Regions from separate parts of the Halomonas sp. N3-2A genome, predicted to be linked through region 1. Evidence: predicted binding sites of a transcription regulator. Region 1 holds the regulator's gene; each other region holds the start of a gene.
The links. Region 1 encodes FNR, which switches genes on or off when oxygen is low (the NO sensors DNR and NnrR bind a similar motif). Its sites were predicted from a motif close to TTGATNTANATCAA; they were not measured.
Positions count from the first base shown of each region.

Region 2: the regulator FNR is predicted to act here: its motif matches at 5,005-5,018, upstream of CEK60_RS02430 (OmpW/AlkL family protein).
Region 3: the regulator FNR is predicted to act here: its motif matches at 4,096-4,109, upstream of CEK60_RS13330 (DUF427 domain-containing protein).

Region 1 is NZ_CP022286.1:3,241,882-3,249,315, reverse strand. It holds gene CEK60_RS15180 (sodium:solute symporter family protein) at 1-726, opposite strand, end outside; gene CEK60_RS15175 (DUF4212 domain-containing protein) at 733-993, opposite strand; gene CEK60_RS15170 (putative nucleotidyltransferase substrate binding domain-containing protein) at 1,590-3,407, shown strand; gene CEK60_RS15165 (DNA polymerase III subunit epsilon) at 3,413-4,063, shown strand; gene ttcA (tRNA 2-thiocytidine(32) synthetase TtcA) at 4,130-5,095, shown strand; gene fnr (fumarate/nitrate reduction transcriptional regulator Fnr) at 5,082-5,834, opposite strand; gene hemN (oxygen-independent coproporphyrinogen III oxidase) at 5,893-7,320, opposite strand.
Region 2 is NZ_CP022286.1:550,357-557,790, reverse strand. It holds gene putA (bifunctional proline dehydrogenase/L-glutamate gamma-semialdehyde dehydrogenase PutA) at 1-3,142, shown strand, start outside; gene putP (sodium/proline symporter PutP) at 3,380-4,870, shown strand; gene CEK60_RS02430 (OmpW/AlkL family protein) at 5,133-5,759, shown strand; gene CEK60_RS02425 (YqcC family protein) at 5,887-6,219, opposite strand; gene CEK60_RS02420 (DUF3549 family protein) at 6,505-7,434, shown strand, end outside.
Region 3 is NZ_CP022286.1:2,853,583-2,861,016, reverse strand. It holds gene CEK60_RS13355 (lysophospholipid acyltransferase family protein) at 1-547, shown strand, start outside; gene CEK60_RS13350 (phosphatidate cytidylyltransferase) at 544-1,467, shown strand; gene CEK60_RS13340 (hypothetical protein) at 2,215-2,622, shown strand; gene CEK60_RS13335 (DUF2235 domain-containing protein) at 3,020-4,069, shown strand; gene CEK60_RS13330 (DUF427 domain-containing protein) at 4,215-4,538, shown strand; gene CEK60_RS13325 (hypothetical protein) at 4,743-5,558, shown strand; gene CEK60_RS13320 (AIPR family protein) at 5,668-7,362, shown strand.

The DNA.
Region 1 (7,434 bases):
ATCGACGTCGGCGGTATAGTCGCGGAAACCAAGTGCATTGACCACTTCGTCCAGCTTGGTCAGTAGCGGAATACCAGACTCCGTATGAGTACTGAACATACCGAACATCGGAATCGGGTTGCCGGTTAATTGCATGGCAATGAACACCGCCGGAATAGTGTAGGCGATGATAAGCACTACGTACTGAGCGACCTGCGTGTAGGTAATGCCTTTCATGCCGCCAAAAACGGCATATAGGAACACAATCAGCGCTGCGATCCAGATACCCCAGGTGTTGCTCACTTCCAAGAAGCGCGAGAAAGCAACGCCAGCACCGGTCATTTGACCGATAACGTAAGTAACAGAGGCAACGATCAAACACACAATCGCGACGAAGCGCGCAGTGTTGCTGTAGAAACGGTCACCAATAAAGTCGGGCACTGTAAACTTGCCAAACTTACGCAGGTAAGGCGCTAGCAGCATTGCCAGGATAACGTAACCACCTGTCCAGCCCATCAAGAAGGTGGAGTTAGCATACCCGCCAGACGCTAGCAGACCGGCCATCGAAATAAACGATGCCGCTGACATCCAGTCAGCGGCAGTCGCCATACCGTTGGTGATAGGGTGAACGCCGCCACCGGCAACGTAGAAGTCTTTAGTCGACCCGGCTCGTGCCCATATCGCAATCCCGATATAGAGCGCAAACGACGCGCCGACAAACAGTAAGTTAATGGCAAACTGGCTCATACTGGCTTACTCCCCAAGGCCGAATTTTGCATCGAGTTTGTTCATTCTCCAGGCATAGAAGAAGATCAGTACGATGAAGGTGAGGATGGAGCCCTGTTGAGCGAACCAAAAGCCCAAGTCAGTCCCACCAACGGGAATGCCCGCTAACAGCGGACGAAAGAGGATGGCACATCCATAAGAAACGAACGCCCAAACGGCCAAGCATCCAAAGATTAATCGGACGTTGGCTTTCCAGTATTCAGCAGCGTTGGATTTGTCATCTGCCATTGTGGTGCTCTCCAGTTGTGATTTTTAGGGTTGGAAAGTTAACTCAGGATAGCGTGTGATCCATTAGGGCAATCCTTCATAGAAAACCGCTCTTTTAGTTGTCTGCGATGATTTAGTGCGATTAGACGCATATCACCTTGTTGGTTAAGTTGCTCTGCTGGTTAATGGTTTGGCAAGGTTTTCTTCAGTGCCTTGATAAATGTTTAACAAGTGTCACGTGAACATCCTGTATAGCCCGTTGTTAATAGTGGGCAATAATTGCAAAAAATAAATCCCAGACTTTGGTATCAATAAGCTTTCAGTACGTATTTTGATGTTTGTTTTTGAAAATAAATACCTGTTTTTAAAGTTTTTTTTAGCTTTTCTGTCTGGGTGATAGGACGATGGTCTATGGGTCGCTTAAAAGCAATGTTTGCTACTTTTAATAGGTGGTATATTAAGTGGCCAAGTTTGCTAGTTCGTGTCGCTACTTTGGTCGCTAAACAAACGTCTTTGCGACGTTAGCGGTATAGCAAAAGGTATAATAAAGGCGCTGGTTAAAAAGCAATCAAACCTTAAGCCATTGTGTTCTTCATCGCGATTAACTGGGGTCACTCATGATTGACGTTGATCTTTCCCAATTGCCCTTCACATTAATTGATGATGAAGGGCGTGACCACGTTCGTCGTGGTATGGACATCGCCTATTTTGATCGTGATGAAATTATTATCGAGATGGGGCAAGCGGGTGAATCGGTATTTTTGATTCACAAGGGCGAAGTTGCTGAACTGGACCCTACCCTGCCAGCGTCCAGTGCACGGATTGGGCACTACACGGCTGGTGATCTGTTTGGTGCCATTAGTATTCTGAACGGTAAAAGCCGTTATCGCTTCCAGGCTGAGCAAGAATGCTTGTGCTATGTGATGCCGAAGGCGCTATTTATAAAACTATGCCGTCATCATCCTGACTTCGAAAATTTCTTCAAACAGTCGCTATCTCACAAAGCGCGGTTAATGACTGAAAAGCGTGCCGAAGGCGGCGTGACCATGGCCGGTTTTATGTTGGCTAAAGTCAGCGAATGTATGCGTGAACCTCTTATCATGGATGCATCGACAGATATTGCCAGCGCGGTGCGTCAGCTCAACGATAGTCATGCAGATAGTTTGCTCGTCAAAACCCAGGGTGAGTTTGGCATTGTCACCAAAACCGATTTGCTCAATGGTGTCGTGCTGAACAACTTTGAGCATACAGCGCCCGTTGAGGATGTGGCCCATTTCTCGTTGGTGACCGTTACCCCCCATCAGTACTTATTTGAAGCGCTCGTGCTGATGACGCGGCATAAAGTAACGCGGGTGGTGGTGATGGAACAGGGCGCCCTGAAAGGGGTGGTGGAGCTAACGGATGTCCTTAGCTATTTTTCGAGCCGTAGCTATGTCGTTAGTCTGCAGGTGGAGCAGGCGAATAGCTTAGAAGCATTGGCGGCTGCCAGCCAACGCACGCCAGAATTGGTGAATGCGCTTATGGCGCAAGGGGTCAAACTACGTTTTGCCATGGACCTACTGGCCGCGTTGAATGGCCGAATTATCAATAAAGCGTGGTCATTTGTTATTCCTGAGCAGTATCACTCCCAAAGTTGCCTAATGGTGATGGGTAGCGAAGGGCGCGGCGAACAAATTCTTAAAACAGATCAAGATAATGGTTTGATTTTAGCCGATGACAGCCAATGGCCTTCGCTTGCCGAAGACATGAATGCGCTTACCCAAACGCTGATTCAGCTCGGCTACCCACCCTGCCCAGGTAATATCATGGTGTCTAATCCTGAATGGGTTGGCACTGTGTCGCAATGGAAAAACAACATTGCTAAGTGGGTGAGTGCAAGAGATGGCGATAGCCTAATGAAGCTGGCGATTTTGCTGGATGCCCATGGTGTGGCTGGTAATCCGCAATTGCTAGACAGCGTGCGAGCAGAGCTGTTTGAACGCTGCTCACGGGATGAGCTATTGCTGTCCTACTTTGCTCGCGCTGCACTGCGTTTCTCAACACCGCTAACGCTATTTGGCTCCTTAAAAAAGCCCCAGCATGGGATCGATATTAAAAAAGGCGGTATTTTCCCCATTGTTCATGGGGTGCGCACAATGGCCCTCGAGCGACGCATTAATGCTACTTCCACCTTAGATCGCCTGGACGCTTTAGCAGAAGATGGTCGTCTTGATCGCCGTTTTGCGGATGACCTGGGCGAGGCGCTGGCACTGTTTACCGAACTACGTTTAAAACAGCAGCTACAGACAGCGGAAGCGTCGACTCAGCAGCGTAGTAACCGTGTGGTGGTGCAAGAACTCTCGTCCCTTGAGCGTGACCTGTTGCGTGAGGCGCTGCATATCGTAAAAGATTTTAAGCAGCGGCTCTCCCATCGTTATCATTTGGAGTATTCGTGAGCGGAATGCGCTTGTTAGACCGGCATATGTCGCTGCTCAGTGGCTCGCTGCGTACATTAATGCAGCGCGAAAGCGACCGTCGACGCTGGGCAGACTCCCCCTACGCATGGCTGTTTCAGCCTTACATGGGGGAAGAAATGGTGGCGCTTGCCTGCCAGGTTAGCCCAGGCCAAGCGCCGGTGGTCAGCGTCGCTGCTGTTGTCTTAAGCCCAGGGAGAGTGCAGACCAGCCGAGCCTGGGTGGCTACCCTGGCAGAAGAGCAGAACAACAACGCCCCTGCGCTGCGGCGACATCATCAGCTGTATGCGACGGATACGGTGCTGGCGCCTAACGCTGAGCATCTTGGGGCGCTAGCGGAATTCATCGGTAATCGGCCGCTAATTGGTTGGCAGTTAGGGCGCTCGGTGGAACACCTAAATCTTTTGTTTAAAGCCGGGTTGGGATTTGGTTTGCCCAATGCCCAGGTCGATGTTGGAAAGCTACACTATCGCCAACTGCGTCGCTTACATCCACAGTGTGAGACGAGCGGCCGCCTAACCGAAGCGCTCGCTCGTTGGCAAATACCCGCTCTTCAATGGATGGGAGTGCTGGGGGATGCAACCGCAAGCGCGCTTTTATATCTGCGTTTGCAGCGCGAGATCGCCCAGCAGGGATAGTCGGTACTACTCTCACGGGATGAATCCACGGGTTTATCTTGGGTGGACGTGGTGAGTCTTGTTAGAATGCCCGCTGCTTCTTCTACCATCGGCAGTGCCTACACCATGCTACAACCTGACTATTTTGACCCCGCAGCGCCTGATACTGTTTCTGTTGACAGCCCTGCTGTTAATAGCGCACAGACACCATCCGAGCATCACGCCGCTAAACAAAAGCGTGAATTTAATAAGCTACAAAAGCGCTTACGGCGAGAGGTTGGCAACGCCATCATTGATTATCAAATGATTGGTGAGGGTGACAAGGTGATGGTGTGCCTGTCTGGCGGCAAAGATAGCTATACGATGCTGGAGATACTGCTTAACCTGCAGCGCAACGCGCCGGTTAATTTCTCTCTGGTCGCCGTCAATATGGATCAAAAACAGCCAGGCTTTCCGGAGCATGTGTTGCCCCAGTACCTAGATAAAGTGGGGGTTGAATACCACATTCTAGAGCGTGACACCTACTCAGTGGTGAAAGAGAAAACCCCGGAAGGAAAAACGACCTGCGCGCTCTGCTCACGACTAAGACGTGGCTCGCTCTATGGGTTTGCCGAGGAAATTGGGGCAACGAAAATTGCCCTAGGGCATCATCGTGAAGATATTTTAGAAACGTTATTTCTTAACATGTTCTTTGGTGGCACTTTGAAAGCAATGCCTCCCAAGCTGTTATCTGACGATGGCAAGAATATTGTTATTCGCCCTCTTGCCTACTGTAAAGAGGCTGATATTGCAGAGTTTTCTCGACTAATGGAATTCCCCATTATCCCCTGCAACTTATGTGGCTCTCAGCCCAATCTCCAGCGTCAAGTTGTCAAAGATATGTTGGCTGAGTGGGATAAAAAACACCCAGGACGCCTAGAAAGCATGTTTAAAGCGGTGACCAATGTAGCGCCTTCCCAGCTAGCAGACCGCGGTTTATTTGACTTTGCTGGCCTTGAAGCCAAACAAGCGGCGTTGATGGAAGGGCGTATTCAGGCGCTTAGCGTGGACTAGCCGACTGTTCTTCCTCTTCAGCTAGCGTGATGAGGCGCCGCATATCTAAAATATTAACCTCGCGCCCTGAAACAGCCACCACCTCTTGCTGTTGAAAGCGGCTAAGAATACGGCTGACCGTTTCTACCGCCAAGCCTAAGTAATTGCCGATGTCGGCGCGGGACATGGAGAGTCTGAAGCTATAAGGCGAGTATCCACGTCGACGAAAACGGTCTGATAGGGTGACTAAAAAGCTGGCTAGTCGCTGATCGGCCGTCTTGCGCGATAGCAAGCGCATCATGCGCCGGTCATCCCGCAATTCTTTGCTCATGCTCCGATAAAGCTGGCCACGTAGTTCGGGCAGTTCTTCGGAAAGCAGGTCCAAGCGATCAAATGGAATTTCACATACTGTTGTGGTTTCCAGTGCAATGACGCTACCGGGGTAGTGCTCTTCATCAATTCCGTCCAATCCCACTAGTTCGCTGGGAAGGTAGAAATTTGTTAGCTGATCATTGCCGTTCCCTTCGCTGGTCACCTGTTTCAGGCTGCCTGAGCGGACGGCATACACACTGGTGAAGTGATCGCCCTGGCGAAACAGGGGCTCGCCTTTTTTGAGCGGTGCGCGGCGGCGAATGATGGCATCAAACTGGCCCATATCCTCAAGCTCTAAGGCAAGCGGCAGACACAGCGAGCTTAGGCTACAGGTTTGACAGCGCGCCTCTTGCAGCAGTGAGCGTCGTTGGCTGGCGGGTTGTGGCATATCATTCTCCCTTTCTCGTTAGCCATCATAGGCCCAGAGGCAAGACGTCTCAAGAAGCTTATACAATCTTAGAGTAGCGTTTAGTAGGCTGGTCAGCTAGGCGAGCATCAAAGGCCATCGCCAAATGGCGAATCAGCAGCCGCCCAGTGGGAGTGGCGCTAATCACTTGCCGATGGCGAGTGATTAAGCCGTCTTGCTCAGCTGTCTTCAATTGCTCAATTGCGGTGGAAAAATAATCACTAGCATCGATGTGCCAACGCTTTCCAACTGCCGCTAGATCAATGTGCATGTCGCACATTAGCCGTTCAATCACGTCTCTTCGTATTAGGTCGTCCTTATTTAACCTTAATCCTTTGACGGTTGCCAGCTTACCTTGATCTAAGGCTGCTTCATATTGGCCAAGCTGGGTCGGGTTTTGTGCGTAAACGTCGTCAACCCGTGATATAGCGGATACGCCTAAGCCAACTAAATCGCACTGTGCATGGCTAGAGTAGCCCTGAAAATTGCGTTGTAGTGTGCCGTTGCGCTGTGCAATCGCTAGACTATCGTCAGGTCGTGCAAAGTGATCCATGCCAATATGCACATAGCCTGCGTTAGTCAGCATTTCTATGGTGGTATGCAGAATAGCCAGCTTTTCATCAGCGCTGGGGAGGTCGGTTTCGTTAATGCGTCGCTGTGGCGCAAAGCGGGTGGGCATGTGCGCATAATTAAAGACGGACAGCCGTGCCGGGTTGAGTTCGATGACTTGACTTAGCGTCTCGGCAAAGCTTTTTTCGGTTTGAAATGGTAGCCCATAAATCAAATCAAGATTGAGTGAGCGAAAGCCAAGACGGTGTGCTTCTTCCATCAACGTTTCGGTGAGCACCCGGGGTTGTACGCGGTTGATAGCTTTTTGTACCTGCAGGTTTAAATCCTGTACGCCAAGGCTTAGCCGATTAAAGCCGAGCGACTGTAGGTGGCGTAACGTAAATACGTCTGCTTCACGAGGATCTATTTCAATAGCGTAATCGCGATCGGCTGAGCTAGATAAACCAAAACGGGCATCTAGGCGGTCAATCAGGTCCCCCATCTGTGCCAAGGTTAGAAATGTGGGCGTACCACCGCCCCAGTGTAACTGTTGCACCGGGCGTGAAGTGTCTAAATGGCGGGCAGTGAGCACCATTTCCCGATCTAGCCGAGAAAGGTAAGGTTCTGCAAGGGCGGTATTCTTCGTTGCGATTTTATTGCAAGCACAGTAGAAGCAAATTTTTCGACAAAAGGGCACATGCACATACAGGGATAGCGGACGGTGGCTCTCGTTACTGCGCGCTAGCGCCTGAGTAAAGTCATCGGCGCTGAACTGATCATGAAACGCGAGAGCTGTTGGGTAGGATGTGTAACGTGGGCCACTTTTGTCATAGCGACGCAGTAGCGCTTCATCCCAGGCATTAGCCCCAGACACTTCCTTGTTGGTAGGTGAGAAGGCAGCAGTGGCATGAACAGGCATGGCGAGCGCTCCGAAGTGAGAAGTAAACAAAAGGAGTGACTGAGCGCCGTCGCTCAGTGTTCTCTCGGCATGCTACGTTGGTGTCACTTGGAATGCGTTGAGCTATATCAAGCT
Region 2 (7,434 bases), 2.0 Mb from region 1:
CCGCCAATTCGTACTCGGCCAGACCATCGAAGAAGGCATGAAGAATGCCCGCGAGCTTGAGAAACAGGGCTACACCTACTCTTACGACATGCTTGGCGAGGCGGCTCGCACAGATGAGGATGCCGTCCGCTACCACGAGGCTTATGCCAAGGCGATCACCGCAATCGCCGAACAGGCCAAGGGCGATGTACGTGGCAGTCCCGGTATCTCGGTAAAACTATCAGCCCTGCATCCGCGTTATGAGTACACCCACCGTGACACGGTAATGGCAGAGCTCGTACCCCGTGCGTTGGAACTGGTAAAACAAGCGGCCAAAGCCAATATCGGTTTCAATATCGATGCAGAAGAGCAGGATCGACTGGATCTGTCACTCGACGTGATCGAGGCACTGATGTCCGACCCCAGCCTCGATGGGTGGGACGGCTTCGGGGTCGTTGTACAAGCCTACGGGCGCCGCGCCGCGCCGGTGATAGAGACACTTTACGAACTTGCCGAGCGGTTCGGCCGCAAGATCATGGTGCGTTTGGTCAAGGGCGCCTACTGGGATTCCGAAATCAAGCTCTCCCAGGAGATGGGCGTTAAAACCTTCCCGGTCTTCACCCGCAAGGTCAATACCGATGTCAGCTACATGGCCTGCGCCCAGATGCTGCTCGACCGGCGCGACCGCATCTATCCACAGTTCGCCACACACAACGCCCATACCTGCGCCGCCGTAGTGGCCATGGCAGGCGATGACAAGGACAGCTACGAGTTTCAGCGCCTGCACGGCATGGGCGAATCGCTGCACCACATCGTTAAGGAGGCTGAGGGCACGCACTGCCGCATCTACGCCCCGGTCGGCGCTCACCGCGACCTGCTGGCCTACTTGGTACGTCGCCTACTAGAGAATGGCGCGAACTCCTCGTTCGTCAACCAGGTGGTGGATAGCTCGATTCCCCCGAGCGAAGTATCAAGAGATCCAGTGGAAGGGTTTAAACAGCTTGGCGACGCCATCTCAAGCCCGTTGATTCGCCAGCCCGGTGAGCTGTTTGCGCCAGATCGCAAGAACTCCAAGGGTTATCGTATCAACGAACCCGCCTCGATCCTGCCGCTGCTTAATGCGCGGGAAACCTTTGCTGACAAGACCTGGACAGCAGGCCCCATGCTAGTGGGAAATCCTGCCCCCCAAGGTCCGGCTCGCGATGCAGTCTCTCCCGCCGACAGCTCGCGTATTATCGGCAAGGTGCATGAGGCCACCCCTGAAGAGGTAGCCGCCGCTCTCGACGCTGCAGAGGAAGGTTTTCGTGAGTGGTCAGCACGTCCTGTGGCCGAGCGTGCCGAAGTGCTCCGTCGTACCGCGGATCTCTATGAAGAACATATCGCTGAGCTGACCGTGATCACCACCCGCGAAGCCGGCAAGATGATGTTTGATGGCATCGCTGAAGTGCGCGAAGCGGTGGATTTCCTACGCTACTACGCCAATGAGGGTGAGCGGCTGGAAGCGGAAGAACCCGGTAGCGCCCGCGGCATCTTCGTCTGCATCAGCCCTTGGAACTTCCCACTGGCCATCACCACCGGGCAGATCGCCGCAGCCTTGGTGGCTGGCAACGCGGTACTTGCCAAGCCCGCCGAGCAAACACCGCTGATCGCCGCCCGCGCCGTCGAATTGATGCGTGAGGCAGGCCTTCCAGAAGCAGCACTTCAACTGCTGCCTGGCGATGGGCCCACGGTGGGCGGCCCGCTGACTAGCGATCCACGTATCGCTGGTGTCTGTTTCACTGGCTCAACCCCCGTAGCACAGATTATCCACAAAGCCCTGGCGCAGAATGCAGGGCCCGATGCGATACTGGTTGCCGAAACCGGCGGCCTCAACTCGATGATTGTGGACTCTACGGCGCTGACCGAGCAGGCAGTCCGCGATATCTTAATCTCCTCCTTCCAATCGGCTGGGCAGCGTTGTTCAGCGCTACGCATGCTGTATGTGCAGGAAGAGGCGCGCGACCGGTTACTCAACATGCTTTATGGCGCCATGGACTCGCTCACCATCGGCGATCCTTGGAATACTGACACCGACGTATCACCAGTGATCGACGCCGATGCCCAAGCCGAGATAAGCGACTACGTAGCAGCGCACGAGAAGACAGGTAAGGTGTTGAAGAAACTGTCCGCACCGGAAACTGGCACCTTCGTCACCCCCGCGGTCATTGAGGTGGGGGGCATTGCGGATCTCGAACGCGAGATATTCGGCCCAGTTCTACACGTAGCTACTTTCAAGGCGCGAGACATCGACAACGTGGTCGACGACATCAATGGCAAAGGCTACGGATTGACCTTTGGCCTACATACCCGCATCGATGATCGTGTGCAGCAAATCGTCGAGCGCATCCATGTCGGCAACGTTTATGTTAACCGCAACCAAATCGGCGCCATTGTCGGCTCCCAACCATTTGGGGGCGAAGGCCTTTCGGGCACCGGGCCCAAGGCTGGCGGCCCGCTCTATGTCACGCGCTTCCGCCGCACTGCCACCGCCGAGCGCCACGAGGCTCCGGAGGGCAAGACCCTCTCACTCAGCGACCTCCAATCGGCCTTAGATGGGCTGGATGCGCGGAACTGGGCGGTACGACCTAATCGGATCGAGGTACTCCGCAAGGCACTCTCCGGTAAAGGCGGCGTGATCCGCAAGGCCCTTAACGAGACAGCGGCCCTCGACATGACACCGCAGACGCTTCCAGGACCCACAGGGGAAAGCAACCGCTTGGCGATGTATCCAAAAGGCGCTGTTCTGTGCCTTGGACCAACGCTGGATATCGCCGCTGCCCAAGCAGTACAGGCGCTTGGCGCGGGCTGTACGGCAGTAGTGATTGCACCAGGCGCAGCTCAAGCCGTCCAGCCGCTGGTCGACGCAGGCGCCCCCGTGATTGGGCTCGACGGTAGCATCACAGCAGATACACTAAGCGAGGTCCAAGGGATTGCCGCCGTCGCCGCGGCTGGCAAAAGTGATTGGACGCATGAACTGCGGATAGCACTCGCTAAGCGCGACGGTGCCATCGTGCCGCTCGAGACTCAGACCATTTCACCAGATCGCTACGTGGTGGAACGTCATCTGTGCATCGATACGACCGCAGCGGGTGGCAACGCCAGCTTGCTGGCAACGGCTGAATAGGCCCGCTGGCTTTGTCGGCGCCATGCTTCTCAACTAAACTTAGACGACAATAACCTCGTGTTGCCGGGAAGTGGCCAGTACAGGCGCTTCCCTAGCAAGGAATATCGAGGACCAAGCGGTAGCGCCTTGCTACACGAATAAGAAGCGGAGTTAAACATGCGTGCTACTAGCGGTTCTGCACGGCAAGCGCGCTAACCTGTCGGAGCTAGCTCCGTCCTGACAAATTGGAGAACTTTCATGGCTATCGGTGTTTGGATTAGTCTTTTTGCCTACTTTGCGCTCATGATCGCCATCGGCATTTATGCCATGCGCAAAGCGACATCTTCATCAGAAGATTACATGCTGGGGGGACGTGGCCTCAGTCCACAAGTAGCAGCTCTATCGGCTGGCGCTTCGGACATGAGCGGCTGGTTGCTGCTGGGGTTGCCCGGCGCAATGTTTGTTTCCGGCTTGGGATCCGCCTGGATCGGCATTGGCCTTCTGGTGGGTGCGTTCTTCAACTGGACCCTGGTCGCCCCCCGACTGCGTGAACAGACGGTTCACTACGGTAATGCGATTACCATTCCAGCCTTTTTGGCAAACCGATTTCCGACACGTGCGCTTTCACTGCGCACGGTGTCTGCTATCGTTATCGTCATCTTTTTCGCGGTTTACACGGCATCAGGTCTAGTCGCTGGGGGCAAACTGTTTGAAAGCGCGTTTGCCGGTATTTTTAACATCGGCGGCATGAGCGACTACGCTATAGGCATCCTCATTACACTTGGCGTGGTACTTGTCTACACCGTTGTTGGCGGCTTCCTGGCCGTGAGTATGACCGACTTCGTGCAAGGCTGCATCATGATGCTGGCGCTAGTAATCATGCCTGCAGTGGTGCTATTTGGCGAAGGCGGCGGCGGGTTCTCCCAAGCATCACAGACGCTAAATGAAGTCGACCCCACCCTGCTATCCTGGACGTCAGGGCTGACCTTTATTGGCTGGCTCTCTGCGGTTACCTGGGGACTGGGGTACTTCGGTCAACCACACATCATTGTGCGCTTTATGGCCATTCGGACGCTGAAAGATGTGCCTACTGCCCGTAATATCGGCATGAGCTGGATGCTTATTTCCCTGATTGGCGCGGTCTCTCTAGGTCTGTTTGGCCGGGCTTATGCAGTCCGCAACGGCATGGATATCGAGGATCCAGAAACGATCTTCATCATTCTGGCGAACCTGCTATTCCACCCGCTGGTCACCGGCTTCCTCTATGCGGCACTGCTTGCTGCGATTATGAGCACCATTTCCAGCCAATTGTTAGTATCGTCGTCTTCATTGACCGAAGACTTCTATCGCCTGTTCCTAAGAAAGGAAGCAACCGATAAAGAGTGCGTAAAGGTCGGTCGAATCTGTGTCGTACTGGTTGGTCTGGTGGCCGCTGTGATTGCATCAAATCCGGACTCGCAAGTTCTTGGGCTCGTAAGTAATGCCTGGGCTGGCTTTGGCGCAGCATTTGGCCCGCTGATCATTCTGTCGCTAATGTGGTCTCGCACGAACGGAGCTGGCGCCATTGCAGGCATGGTAGTGGGTGCTGCTACCGTCATGATTTGGATTGCATTAGGCTGGAACGGAGAATTTATGGGTGGCCCCGGCGTGTACGAGATCATCCCCGGCTTCATCGCTGCCTTTATTGCCATCTTGGTGGTTAGTAGCATAACTGCCGATGCGGGTGAATATCAGCATATTGATCGCTAGACGAGCGTCAATGACACACTCAGCTTAATTAAAAATTAGCTGATTATTGAGGCCTTCCCATGCCACGGGAAGGCCTCTTTCACTTCTGACAGCCTCTTTTAAAAGCCCATTATTTAGCGGCGGAGCTCCACTCTTTGCCCCAGGTCAATAACCTGCCCTCCTCTACCCGATACACTCTTTGCATGGTTCGCGATCATGTCGAACAACGGTTCATGTTAACCACTCACTGCAAAGACTCACATTAATGGTCAGGAGCAATGCTATGCGCCATAACTCTCTTTCAACACTGCTCACCACTGGACTTGCAGCAGCCACATTGATGGCAAGCGGCCAAGTTTTAGCTTACGGCGCTGGCGATTTCTTTACTCGCGTGGGTGTTGCCAAAGTGGAGCCAAAAAGCGACAACGGTTCATTAGCCGGAGGCGCGTTCGCGGTTGATGTTCAGGATAAAACCGATTTCGCATTTACCCTGGGCTACCGCTTCCACGACAAAATGGGCATCGAATTACTGGCAGCCCTGCCGTTTGAGCACGATATCGCCCTGAACGGTGATAATCTTGCCTCTACCAAGCACCTTCCACCAACTCTAACGCTCCAGTACTACCCGCTAGGTGGCACTGATGCGCGCGTACAGCCTTATGTCGGCGCAGGTATTAACTACACCTTTTTCTCTGATGAAGAGCTAGCCATAGGCGAACTGGAGCTGGACGACTCCTGGGGTGCCGCTGCTCAAGTGGGTATCGATTTGCTTATCGATGAAAACTGGGCACTTAACGCAGCAGCGTGGTATATCGACATCGATACTGACGCGACCGTTAACGGTGCCGCTGCAGGCACGGTAGAGATTGATCCCTTAGTGGTTATGGCAGGCTTAAGCTATCGCTTCTAACACCGCTAAGGCTGTGCTAGCCGCATAATCGCATGAAAAATGCCCAGTCCCGCTGCTTGCGGCGCTGGGCATTGTCTTTGCCGATACCCTCATAAAACTAGGCTTCAGCTTCTCGTATTAGTGCGACCTAGTTTTCGGTAACTAGCTGATCTATCTTTTCAACGGCTCGAACAACCAGTAGCTGGTCACTGGCACGAACTTTTTCCTGCATTAGATATGCAGCCACTGCCGGCGCTACATCGCACTTGGCAGGCATAGCGGCCTGGGCATCAATCAGTGCATTTAATCGAGCGATAAAAACAAATCGAATCCACTGAGGCAGCGACATCGTGTCGATACAGAAGGGTTGCTGACTATTAAATGCTGAAATATCAGGCGTTGGCATACGCCATAAGTTAGCGGCCTTCATAGTGGCTTCAAGCTCAAGAAGCGCGGTTTGAAGCTGTTGATGGACGCTCATAAGCACCTTTTCCATTTGAATCAGTAAAGCTTTATTATCCCAGCACTGTGGGTAAGTTGCCAACCGTCTGACAGAGTTTGTGTCTTATTCACAGATTCACAGAAAACCTGCAAGAGGCTGTGGATAAACTATGGAAAGATGTCGCTACTGTTACTCTCATGCGGGTTACACCATGTTGTGCAATTTTTAACCATTTTGATAATAAAGCACGGATTAATCAGCGTTTGCGGCTGACAGTGACACATCAGCAAGGTAGAGTGCAGGCTTGAAATGCGGAAGGATGTCATGCAACCAATCCAGACACTTGATGAGTTTTTTACCCGTAGCGGCGCAGACGTTTCCCTTTACCATATGGGACGACGAGTAACAGACTGCCCACGAGAAACGCTGCGAGCATTTGAAAACGGCGAGATAGCCTGGCCGGAACCCTGGCAGCAGCAGGCACGCCTTGGCGTAGTATTTCGTATGGGTGACATGCCTGAGCCAGCCATCTGGTTTTTGGCGCTGCCGCTAGACGAACAGGGCAAGCTCTCCCCTGCCCAACGAGACGGTTTTATTAATCGCTTGCTCGAAACCCTTGGGCGAAATGCTGCGCAGCTAGAAAATAAGCTAGGCCAGGCAGAAACTACTGACGTGGATCATCTAATGAAGGATAATCCGCTCGCTTTTTCGCCTGATATTACTTTTCAAGCAATGCTTAATGCTCAGGCCAGTTATGCATTAGAGCTTGCCGCTAGCCAACACTTAGAGCCTGTCGAGGCCTATCTTAGCGGCCAGCAGACTATTGACTGGCAAGCACTGGGGTTACAAGGCATCGCTGATTATGTGGTACGCCTCGACTTATCCACATCAGAAGCGCTAGCGCTGCGCCTTCCCCAGTTGCCCACTAGTGTCGCTCACTCGCTGTGCTATTGCCTGGAGCATAGGCCTCTTGCAGAGCCGCTGGTCAGTGCATTACGGGCGCGTGGAGAGCAGGCAGCCATTGATGGTGACGTAGAAACCCTGTGCGCCTGCGTTCGCGCCGTGGGCTGTACTCCGTCAGTTAGTGTCGGCAAATGGTACTCAAGCCTGTTAAATGACCCTGTTGCTTGCGGCCCAGACATTATCGCAGCCATTGCTGGCCGCGGGTGGCTACTGTTAGAAGACGCTGAACGTTTACCGTTGCTTTTGCAGCGTTTAGCAGAAGACAAACGCACTAATTTTAATGCAGTCGTA
Region 3 (7,434 bases), 390 kb from region 1:
GGGCTGCAACGCCAGCCATCATCAAAGGCTCTACTTTGCCAATCACAGCAGTCACGGCGACTTTGTGTTGTCGTGGGCCTCACTTCCGGCGTTGCTCAGGAAAAGAACCCGCCCGGTGGCCGGTGCCGAATACTGGGAGGACACAGCACTGAAGCGTTTTATCAGCCAGCGGGTGTTCAATGCTGTACTGGTTCCAAGAGGGAACCAAGGTGAGGGGAACCCTCTGGCACCCGTCCAGCAGGCACTTGCGAATGGCGACTCGCTGATCTTTTTTCCGGAAGGTACGCGTAACCTGAGTGAGGCGCCGCTGCTGCCTTTCAAAAGTGGTATTTATCACCTAGCCCATGCCTTCCCTGACCTGGAACTGATACCGGTCTGGATTACCAACCTGAATCGCGCCATGCCCAAAGGGCGTTATCTTCCCTTACCGCTGCTATGTACCTTGCGTTTCGGTGCACCGATCAAGCTTCAGGGTGAAGAAACTAAGGCGGCCTTTCTTGAGCGGCTGCAACTGGCATTGCTCGACATGTCACAGGAGGACGTATGAACCAGACATTATGGCTGTTTGCTGGTATTGGGCTGCTCTTGTTAGTGGCAACTCTGGCGGGCAGGTTACTGGCCTGGCGCAAGGGCAACAATGCGGTGATTGCTAATCTTAATGCCAGAATCAATGCCTGGTGGGTGATGGTATTCGCCATCGGCATCGCCTTCATGTTTGGCCTGTATGGTGTGATTCTGCTGTTTTTTTTGGTGTCGTTTTACGCCCTGAGGGAGTTTCTGACCCTGACCCCAACGCGGGATAGTGATTACCTGGCGTTGGTGGCGGCTTTCTATTTTGCCTTGCCGGTACAGTATCTGCTGATAGCCACACATTGGTACGGCTTATTCAGTATTTTTATCCCCGTCTATCTGTTTCTTTTAATGCCCATTCTGTCCTCACTCGGCGGCGACACCACCCATTTCCTGGAACGCACCGCCAAAGTGCAATGGGGGCTGATGATCGCGGTTTATTGTGTCTCTGCCGTTCCTGCGTTAATGACGCTGAATATAGCGGGCTATGAAGGGCGCAACCTGATGCTTATCGCCTGGCTGATCCTCGTGGTTCAGCTATCGGATGTGTTGCAGTATTGCTGCGGCAAGCTGTTCGGCAAACATAAGGTGGCCCCCAAACTGTCGCCTTCCAAAACCGTGGAAGGGTTGCTGGGCGGGGTATTCCTGGCGACGATGGTGGGCGCTGGCCTGTACTGGATAACTCCTTTCTCACCCTGGCAGGCGGCACTTATTGCACTGCTTGTGAATCTGTTGGGCTTCGCCGGTGGTCTGGTGATGTCGGCGATCAAGCGTGATCGAGGCGTCAAGGACTGGGGGCATATGATAGAAGGGCACGGTGGCATGCTCGACCGTATTGACTCTGTCTGCTTCGCCGCGCCGGTGTTTTTTCATGTGGTGCGCTACTGGTGGGCGTGATCGTCCACCCAAAAGCTGCCAGGCCATACCCGAAGGCGATAGGCTAAAGCATGATCCAAAGATGGGATTCAAATCGCGTAACTGCTCTGGATGTTATTTTTTTATATGGTTCTTATGCATCATAGAAAAGTGCCAAGAGACTTCAAACTAATGGAAGTCTTTAACAAAGTGCAGCAGCTTGCGCCTTTGATGCCGAGCATTCTTACCTTTTGCCGCTGTACAAAGTGTTTGTCACCGAGATAGCCCATGTACATTTCGAACATTCTTTGTGGTCTCTTTATTTGGTACGTGTCTATGATCAACTGGTCAATGTCGAATGGACCAGTATCAGTTCACACGGTCTATAGTTTAATCGTAGTTCTCGCGCTCGTTGCGTGCGCAGGCCTGAGCTTCCTTAGCCGGCGCGCATCAGCAACCGTAAACCTTTTGCTGGTGGGCTTGTTGGTCTTCCTGGCTGTAATGCAGTCACTGCACGTTGGCGGCGGCCTTGGTTTAAGTACTTTCGGCGTTTTCATACCACTGGCCCCCGTTATTGGGTTCTCCGCTTTTAATCTATGGCGCAAACGTTACTCCCAGCGTGGGCTGCCTATCGTGGCCAGAGCACTTCTTGTGATCACTCCTGCGGTAGTGGGTATCTACCTATCCGTTCCGATAATCCGGTATGCGCTTGTCATTGCTTAACACATATTTCCAGCTCGATGTCTCCGCCGTCGGTGGAACCGCGCCGAAGCTTAAGGCGTTGAACTCATGAAGCTAGTGATAATAGCCACAATAGTTATGCTGTGGGGGTGTTCTGAGGCTGGTGATAGGGCAATGAAACTAGACCTTATGCCCATCAACGGTCTGGTTGACCTCCAGAGCGAAGTTAGCGGTAATTGGGAGCGAGTCTGCATATTTGGCCCTTACAGCGGTAACTCTATGGCAGCAGAGGTGCTTGGTTTTGAATATGACCTGGAATCGAAAAGCGCCATCCTCATCAGTGATAGCATTTCGATTCTAGTATTTGCAGAGTTAGATCGAATCGTATCTTTTTACGAAATGCCCAGAAGCTATGCAGATTTTTCAGGGCTGAGCGGGCAGTGTTTTCCACGTTCTGACTCGAAATTTAGAATTTATCCAAGTCAGTCAGGTTGGCCAGAAGTAAAAAAGGTATAACCAGTGCCAGCAAGCAAACGCGTTAGTCTCAATCAGTAGCGTAGGGCGGCCCCCTGCTACGCGACAAAACAGTCGAACGTGTAAGCTTCACCCCACGCTCACCCGCATCACCTCCCTCGTCACCGACTCGTTCAACAGCCCGCGTTTGGTTTCGACCAGCGTGAGCCAATCCCAGGCCTTTGATGCTACGAGCCAACACCTCTTAAGCAGCGCCCGCATCGGGAGCGCTGCTTAGAGTTGGCTATCAACAGGTGACGAAATGAATTGTCGACTAACCTTCATTAAGTAATGTGGAGGTCGCAGGTACGCGTTGGCCAAGAGCGCATCGCGCATCGTCTGCCCCTCATTAATCGATTATGAGCACTGTTTAAAGGCGTGCATCATCATGGGGGGCACCATGGCAAAGCAAAAATTGATTCTGCTATTCGATGGCACCTGGAACGACCCTGAAGATCAAACCAATGTTTATCGTATTACCCGGCTGCTCCATGATGACGATGACGGTATCAGGCAGCGGTTCTATTACGACCCCGGCGTAGGGACATCCAAATTTCAGCGCTTTTTTGGCGGAGCCTTTGGTTATGGGCTAAGCAAAAACCTACGGGAAGGCTATGACTGGCTGGCAAGGCATTACAGTGAAGGCGATGAAATCTGGATATTTGGATTCAGCCGCGGTGCCTACACCGCCAGAAGCCTAGTAGGGATGATTCGTAAGTGCGGGCTAGTGCATGTCGTTACGCCAGGGCTGCTTGATAAGGCCGAACGTATTTATCGAAACCGTGATTGGCACCCCGATTCTGAGGTGTGCAAAGAATTCAAGAAGCGCTTCAGCCGCCAGCCCAGGATTCATTTTATTGGCGTGTGGGATACCGTTGGCGCACTGGGCGTGCCCGGAACCAACCTGTTCAAAAGCAAATACGATTGGCACGATACCGAGCTTTCCAGCATTGTCGATTATGCCTATCAAGCGGTCGCGCTGGACGAACACAGGTCGGCGTATAACGTATCGCTCTGGACGAGTAAGGATGGCAAGCAGAAAGCGGGCAATCGCAACGTAGAGCAGCGCTGGTTTATCGGTGCCCACGCCAATGTAGGCGGCGGCTATGGCGCTGACGACACACTGGCCGACATACCGCTGAGCTGGATGTTAACCAAAGCGCAGCAGGCAGGTCTAAAAGTGGCTTCCTTCAATGCTGCAGAGGATGCTTGGAAAATGGCACCGAAAGATTCGTTTGCTGATTTTCTAAAAGGACTCTACGCCAAGTATGCACGCCTTAGATATAAGGGCGACGGCCGATTTTACCGGCAGTATGCGCAGGGCATGCAGGGGCTGCCAGCGGTGAATATTTCAGTCGATGAGAGTGTCTGGAAGCGTTGGGCCGATACCGCGTACAAGTACCGGCCACGTACCTTGACCGATGCCCACCTTTCCCCACCGGAGGAGTAGGCCGGGCGGCAGCGTGGAAGTGATGAGTGACCTAGGTCATGAAGTGACCAATATCGACTAAAAACTAAGTGCTCAAAGTAGGCTAAATATAATTTAACTGCTAGGATCGAAGCATTAGAGCGAACAACGTAGCAGGGAAAACCTAATGCAAAACGCCCCACGCATTGAGCTTCACCCTATTAGCCAACGCGTGCAGGCGCATGTTGATGGCACGCTAATCGCCGATTCCACCAATACGCTTGAACTCCGCGAACGCGGCTATCCGCCACGTCACTACTTTCCTCGCGAAGACGTGCGGATGGATTTACTCACCGTTTCAGAAACCACCACCTATTGCCCATTCAAAGAGCATACGGTGACTTTCTCGTTGGGTGAGCGTCGGGATATTGCTTGGAGTTATGAGCAGCCGATTGAAGGCATGGAATCTATTGCGGGTAGGGTGGTGTTTTATAAGGAAGTGAGTAAATGATGCCTTTCGACTCTGGGCTGCCCTCCAGGCAGAAGCGGCATGCTGGTTCTGCCGTGTTATGCAGCCGGCACGATAATCTGTGTTATGTTGCCTAGCTATATGGGATGAATCATTAGGAAAGGGCTGTATAGCCCGAATGAACGCGCCGTCCGGTTCATTCAGGTTATGTAATGGGGTGTATAATCACTGTTAAGCATTAAAACTATGAGCAAAGAGTTGATTGATAGAATCATAAAAGACCTTGAAAAATCAGGTTTCAGCACCGAGCTTAGGGCCCAACAAATTTTCATTGATTCCGGATGGTCTGTAAGTGCCGGGTACGGCTACCTCGATAAGGATGAGGATAAATCCAGAGAGATTGATATTGTCGCAACGAGAGTGCTTGGTTTAGAACATGGCGAGAAAACGTACACTCACACAGAGTTTCACGTCTGTGGAGAGGTAAAGAAATCCGAAAAACCATGGGTGGTTTTTGGTCAACACTCTCATCCATTCTTACTCTCGTGCGCCTGGAATAATCTAATATCCGCTATTAATTTGCCAGGTAACCCAAGTCAGTTAGCTGAGGCCTTGAAGAAGAGTTCGCCTATCAGGAAAAATGGGTGGCTCGGCAGTGGGATACATGAATCGTTCAAAAACCCAGACCAACCGTCACGTTGGTACGGATCTTTCGTGTCTGTTTCTAAAGCTTCAGAGTATTACTACGATTCAATTTCACCCGACGGTGCGAATCAAACAGGCGATATCCTTAATAATCCTTGCGAAATTCACTTTGTTCAGCCGCTAGTGATTCTAAATGCGCCGCTTTTCCGAGCCCGGCTCTCAGAAGAGGGTGAGATTGTCGTAGAGGAGATTAACAGCGCTGCTTTTAGATTTGATTACCCTTCGAAACATTATAAAAACTCTCCATACCGAGTCGATGTTGTTCGACTCGAGCACTTAGGGGAGTATCTCTCGCTAATAGAGAGGCGGCAGCAGGAGCTTTGTTCAGAAGTCGAGGCTCGTGCAGGTTTTGCTTAACAATCGGCTGCATAGCGACCGATTTCCACCGCTTCGCGGCTCCAAACCGGCGCGTGAGCCGGACTTTATATCTCAGCCCGAATAGAGTTATTCATATTAAGGGAAATAGATGTCAAAAAATAATCAAATTTTGCTTGACGAAATCATTAAGCAAGAGATGAATGCTTTTGAAGAAGATTTATCACTAAGTGATTTCTTCGAATTCTATTCTGCTTTGCAAGTTCTTAAAGATTATGAGCTTAGTTATGACGAGATTAGCTCTGGAATTTGTGGCAAAAGTCACGATGGAGGAGCAGATTCTATTTACCTTTTTGTAAATGGGGATTTAGTAAAAGAAGACGAGGAGACATCAACGAAATATAAGAAAAACGTCGATATAGAGCTAGTTTTAATACAGTCTAAATACGAGAATTCTTTTTCAGAAGAGCCATTGTTAAAAATATCAAGATTGTGCCGTAGTTTATTCGATTTGGATTTTGATCGCCAAGACTATGAAGGGCGTTACAACGATCATGTGCTATCAGCATTTGAGCTATTCAGGAATACATACGTTGGACTTATAACAAAAAAACCAAAGCTTAAAATTAGCATTTACTATGTCTCTAAAGGAGTAGATGTTCACCCTAATGTTCGAGGTCAGGCCGAAGATTTAACCGATGATGTTAAAGAAAAGCTGCCGGGCGCAGAATCAGAGGTTTTCTTCTTAGGTGCAGAGGCATTAGTTAAAATGACTCAAGAAAGGCCAAATGATGTCTTTCGATTAAATATCTCTGAGTCACCGCTATCTACATCTGGTCAAGTATTTATTGCACTAAGCAATCTGGCCGAATACTACAAATTTATTACTGATGATCATGGTAAGTTAATAAGGCATATATTTGAGTCGAATGTTCGTGACTATCAAGGAAAAACAAATGTAAACAATGAAATTCAAAATACGTTAGAAAATCCTGGGGGAGAAGAGTTTTGGTGGCTAAACAACGGAGTTACAATATTGGCAAGTGAGGTGGCTGCTCCTGGCGGTAAAGAGCTAGTCGTGCATAATCCTGAAATAGTTAATGGCTTGCAAACTTCGTCTGAGATACACCGGTTTTATAAAAGCAATCAGGGTCGAATTGAAACAGAGAAAAGAGATATTCTGATTCGAGTAATCGTACCTGAAAGTGAAGAAACCCGAGACCGTATTATCAGGGCAACAAATAGCCAAACACCAATCCCTAAATCATCTTTACGTGCAACAGATCAAGTTCATAGGCAGATCGAGGACTATCTAAAGCCGAGAGGATTATATTACGATCGAAGAAAAAATTTCTATAAAAATGAAGGCAAGAAACCCAAGGAGATAATTAGCGTCCCATTTATGTCTCAATGCTTGATATCAACATTGATGCAAAAACCTGATTTCGCTCGAGCAAGACCGTCTACATTATTGGAAGATGATGAGTCTTATGAAAAACTATTCCATAAAAACAATGAGTTAAATGCTTACTATATTGTTTCGCTATTTGGTAGAAGAATTGAAGATAATCTAAAAGTAGCAAAGAAGTATACTGCTACTGAAATAACAGATATTAAGTTTTATGGGTTATATGTTGCATCTTGTCTGATGGTAAACAGTTTGTACCCTGGAAGCAAAAAACTAGCAGAATTGAATTCCAATAGCCTAACAGGAGAGATTATTAATTATGCTATTGAAACTACATACGATATTTATAGAGCTTTAGGCGGTACAGATAAAATAGCAAAGGGTCCAAAACTGAGAGAGGCCTTGATGTCAAAACTACGTGAAGATAAGCAGTTATAACAAGCAAAAGCAGTCGGTTGTGGACTTCCCCCAGTTTAGTAGACACGCATCGATAACTCCGCAGGAGGAGCA